2 regions of the Nonomuraea sp. CA-218870 genome follow, and region 2 is predicted to be linked to the other one. Evidence: riboswitches for the same ligand, from Rfam matches in the RefSeq annotation. Region 2 holds a riboswitch; the other holds the start of a gene.
The links. Region 2 has a riboswitch for cyclic di-AMP ahead of ACQEUU_RS22370 (glycoside hydrolase family 25 protein). Riboswitches for the same ligand answer to the same signal wherever they lie in the genome.

Region 1 (2,187 bases), 400 kb from region 2:
ACACGGCCGCGAGCAGGCCCGCGACGATCCACAACGCCAAATCCATGGGGGGTCCCGTCCTCACGCGCCATCAAGGTCCAACAGGACTGTAGAGGGTGCCGGCCCCGGCCGGGCGACCACCCCGGCTACTGCTGGACGGCGGCGGCGGCCCAGTCGAGCAGGGCCCCGGCGGTCTGGAAGCGGCGGCTGGAGTCGCTCTCGCCGAGCAGGACGCCGACCAGCCGGCTCTCGCCCCGGTCGGCGGCGAAGGCGAGCGTGTAGCCGGCCGCGCGGGTGAAGCCGGTCTTGACGCCGAGCGCGCCGGGGGTGCCGAGCAGGCGGTTGGTGTTCCGCCAGGAGTACGAGCCGTGCTCGGACGTGGCGGGGACCATGTGGTACCGGGCCGAGGTGACCTTCTCCAGCGTCGGGTTCTCCAGCACCGCCTGGGCCAGGCGGACCTGGTCGCGGGCGGTGGAGTGACCGCCGCCGCCGTAGGGCATGCCGTCGGCGTTGACGTACACGGTGTCGTCCATGCCGAGGCGCCGGGCGGTGGCGTTCATCTCGGCCACGAACTCCTCGACGCCGGGCCCGTACGCGCGGGCGAGCGCGTGCGCGGCGTCGGCGCCCGAGGGCAGCATGAGCGCGTACAGCAGGTTCTCGACGGTCAGCGTGTCGCCCGCGCGCAGGTGGGCGACGGCGGCGCCGCCCGCCGAGGCGTAGCGGACGTCGTCGGCGGTGACCTCGACCTTGTCGGTGGGCTCGGCGCGCTGGAGGACGACGTACGCGGTCATCATCTTGGTGAGGCTGGCCACCGGCCTGCGCAGGTCGGCCTCCTTGCTGAAGTGCACCCGGCCGGTGGTGGCGTCGATCACGTGGGCGGCCGGGGCGAGGACGGCGGGCATGTCGGCGGCGTGCGCGGGAGCCGCCTGGACGGGTGCGACGTGCGCGACCGGCGGGGCCGCGTGGGCGGCGGGCGCGGTGGCCGTGGTGGCCGTGGTGGCGCCGGCGGCGACCACGAGGCCGAGCAGCGCGCCGCTCAGCCGGTGGGTGAGCTGCATGAGGGAATCGCTCCTCGCTTCCATGCCGCCTACCGGGTTAGCTGACGGGTTCGGGCGTGGAAGTGCCCTACGGCGTGTGACGTGCCGATTCACCCCGAAGGGATTGGGTCCCCGGCTCCGCGAACGGACTCGGCGGCCGTGCGCTCCCCGGGGGTCAGGCAGCGCACGGACTAGGCAGATTTGGGATTAAGGTAATGCAACCTGACAAACAACGCAAATGTTGGCAAACAGCACAGTTCGGGGCGGTCGGCCCTCTGACGCGGCGGACGCCGGTGACCGGTGAGCGGCTTCTCCCGTTCCACTAGATTGGGCGCAGGCCGAAGGAAGGCGGAGTCGACGGTGCCGAGCGGACGACAGCCCGAGACCACGGGCAGGCGGCTCTACGGGTGGATGCTGGCGCTCGCCGGGCTGGTCCTCGTCGCCGACCAGCTCACCAAGCTCTGGGCGGTCGCGGCGCTCTCTGGCGGCGAGCGCGTCACGGTGATCCCGGAGCTGATCCAGCTGCGGCTGCTGTTCAACCCCGGAGCCGCATTCTCGATCGGCGCCGGGGCCACGTGGGTGTTCACCCTGACGGCAGCCGGCGCCGTGGCCGGCATCCTCTACACCGGGCGGCGGCTGGGCTCCCGGGCGTGGACCGTCGTGCTGGGCGCGCTGCTCGGCGGCGCCTTCTCCCACCTGCTCGACCGCCTGTTCCGCCCGCCCGGCCTCGCGCGCGGCCATGTCGTCGACTTCATCGACTACGGCGGCCTGTTCGTCGGCAACGTGGCCGACATCGCCCTGACCGTCAGCTGTGTCATCCTCGTCCTGCTCACCCTGCGCGGCATCCCGCTCGCGGGCGAGGACGCCGCCGCCGGGCGGCCGGGCGCGTAGCCCGCCGAGGCCGAAGGAGCGATCAGATGCGGATCGGCGAGTTGTCCGAGCGCACCGGCACACCCCCGAGGCTGCTGCGCTACTACGAGGAGCAGGGCCTGATCCATCCCGCCCGGTCCGCGAACGGCTACCGCGACTACCACGAGAGCCAGGTCGACCGGGTGATGCAGATCCGCGGCCTGCTGGAGGCGGGCCTGCCCACCCGGATCATCAAGCAGATCCTCCCCTGCCTCGACGGCCCCAGGGAGATCCACCTGCCGGACGCCACCCCGGAGATGAT
Region 2 (2,187 bases):
CCGACTCGTCGAACTCCCGGTAGCCGGACGGCCTGCGGCCCGCCTCGGGCAGCACCCCGCGTCGCTCGTAGAAGCGCACCGTGTCCACGCTGACCCCGGCCGCGCGCGCCACCTCGCCGATCTTCATGTCGCCCTCCCTTGACTCTGGACCGAAGTCCAGACTTTACGTTCAGGAGGTGACGGAAGGAGAGCACACCATGGACATCCCACCGATCGTGTGCGACATGAGCGCCGCCCGGGACACTCCCGGGCAGCGCCTGGCCGAGTACGGACGGCTGTTCGGCCGGGCGCTCACCGCCCGCGAGCGGACCGCCGGCGGAGTCCGGTTCCGGTTCCGCGCCGCTGACGGGCCGGCCGCCGACGGGCTGGAGGAATGGGTACGGGATCTCGCCGCCCGGGAGAAGGCGTGCTGCGCGTTCTTCTCCTTCGAGGTCACGGCGTCGGACGGCGAGGTCGTCTGGGACCTGACCGTCCCCGCCGACGACATGGCCGAGGCGATCCTGGAGGAGTTCTTCCTGTTGCCGGAGACCGCCGCGGCGGGCCCGGACGAGCCGCTGCGGCGGCTGGAGGACCGGGGACTCCGGTTCGCCTGACAGGGGTCAGACCGGGCGGCCCAGGGTGCGGAGCTGGTCGGGGGTCAGCGCCGAGACGTTCTGGTCGATGGGCGAGTCGGAGTACTGGTGGATGGTCCAGGACTTCCAGTCCGCCGGCGGGGTGATCTGCCCCTTGGGCTTGCCGTAGTGGGCGACCCAGAGCGGGTAGTCGGCGAGCCCCGCGCCGTAGGTGTCGGCGAAGTGCCAGCCGCTGTAGAACATCGGCTTGACCCCGGTCTTGGCCTCCACGTGGGACAGCCACGCCTTGGCCCAGGCGTTCACCTCGGCGACGGACCGGCCGTTGGTCGTCTCCAGGTCGAGCACCAGCAGGTCACCGGGCTTGCCGGGCTGGGAGTTCACCACCGACAGGAAGTGCTCGGCCTCGGCGATGGGATTGTTGCGCGGGTGCCCGTAGTGGTACGCACCCCGCACGATGCCCTTCTTGTCGAGTTCCGCCCAGTGCCGGGCGAAGGTGTGGTCGCGGAAGCTCGTGCCCTCGGTGGCCTTGATGATGCCGAACTCGGCCGGGCTGCTCGCCCAGTCGTGGTCGGGCTGGTAGTTGGACACGTCCTGGCCGTACGTGAGCGCGGCGGCCTGCTGCGGCGCGGCGGCCGGATTCGGGTCGACGGGGGAGGCGACCTGGCCGGTGGTGGCGGCGATGGCGCTGCCGGTCACGCCGGCGAGGGCCGTGGTGCCCGCCACCAGCGCGCCGGCGAGGGCGTACGCGAGGCGGGCGCCGGGACGGTAGGTCAGAACTGCGGCAAGCCTGGGCTTGGGCATGAGGGGAACGACTCCTTGCTTCCATGCCGCCTACCGGGTTAGCTGACGGGTTCGGGGTTGGAAGTCCCCTACGAACGGTGGCGTCCGATTCACCCCAGGAGATTGGGTCCCCGGCTCCGCGGGACGCGGATTAGGCGGCCGTGCGCTGCCCTGGCGCGAGAGGGATACCGCCAGGACGGCGCACGGTCCGGTCCATCGACGCGGCGACGGGTACACCGCGCATATGCGCAAGGTATATATGCGGACAAAAATACTGCAACTATGACATATCCGGTTTTACCTGGTTCACCCGGGGTTCCCGCTCCTGGATCCCCTGCCAGGCAAGGGAATCCGAACCCCGGGTAAAATCTGCGGCCCGGCCGGCTCCGTACCCCCGGAAAGCCCTCGAAAGCGTCCAGGGCCGCGTCCCTCACGGCGCCGCGAACGTGCCCTGCCTGCGCACCGTGTGCCAGCGCAACCGCACCCCCAGCAGCGCGGTCGCCACCGACTGGAACACCACCAGATAGATGAGCTGCCGATAGACCACCTGCTGCAGCGGCAGCGCCCACAGCGCCGACACCCGCTCCCCGTCCAGGCGCAGCGCGTACCAGCCGGCGGCGGCCTGCACCGCCACGAACCCGGCCCACAGCGCCACCGCGGGCAGCGGGTCGCCGACGGCCATGTGGTAGACGGCCATCAGGTCGACCACCGGCGCCAGCAACGGCAGCAGCACGTGGAACAGCGACAGGTAGCCCAGGCAGCGGCGGCCGAACGGACCCGGCTCGGCCAGCGCGCGGCGGTGCTTCCACATCGCCTGCATCGTGCCGTAGCACCA

Region 1: another riboswitch for cyclic di-AMP. It lies ahead of ACQEUU_RS20455 (D-alanyl-D-alanine carboxypeptidase family protein); the one in region 2 lies ahead of ACQEUU_RS22370 (glycoside hydrolase family 25 protein).

The regions. Positions count from the first base shown of each region.
Region 1 is NZ_JBNJMN010000001.1:4,222,040-4,224,226, reverse strand. Features, by position in the region: gene ACQEUU_RS20460 (DoxX family protein) at 1-46, opposite strand, end outside; gene ACQEUU_RS20455 (D-alanyl-D-alanine carboxypeptidase family protein) at 126-1,037, opposite strand; cyclic di-AMP (ydaO/yuaA leader) riboswitch at 1,049-1,182, opposite strand; gene ACQEUU_RS20450 (signal peptidase II) at 1,377-1,907, shown strand; gene ACQEUU_RS20445 (MerR family transcriptional regulator) at 1,934-2,187, shown strand, end outside.
Region 2 is NZ_JBNJMN010000001.1:4,620,710-4,622,896, reverse strand. Features, by position in the region: gene ACQEUU_RS22380 (MerR family transcriptional regulator) at 1-127, opposite strand, end outside; gene ACQEUU_RS22375 (hypothetical protein) at 198-593, shown strand; gene ACQEUU_RS22370 (glycoside hydrolase family 25 protein) at 600-1,373, opposite strand; cyclic di-AMP (ydaO/yuaA leader) riboswitch at 1,386-1,520, opposite strand; gene ACQEUU_RS22365 (bifunctional polysaccharide deacetylase/glycosyltransferase family 2 protein) at 1,783-2,187, opposite strand, start outside.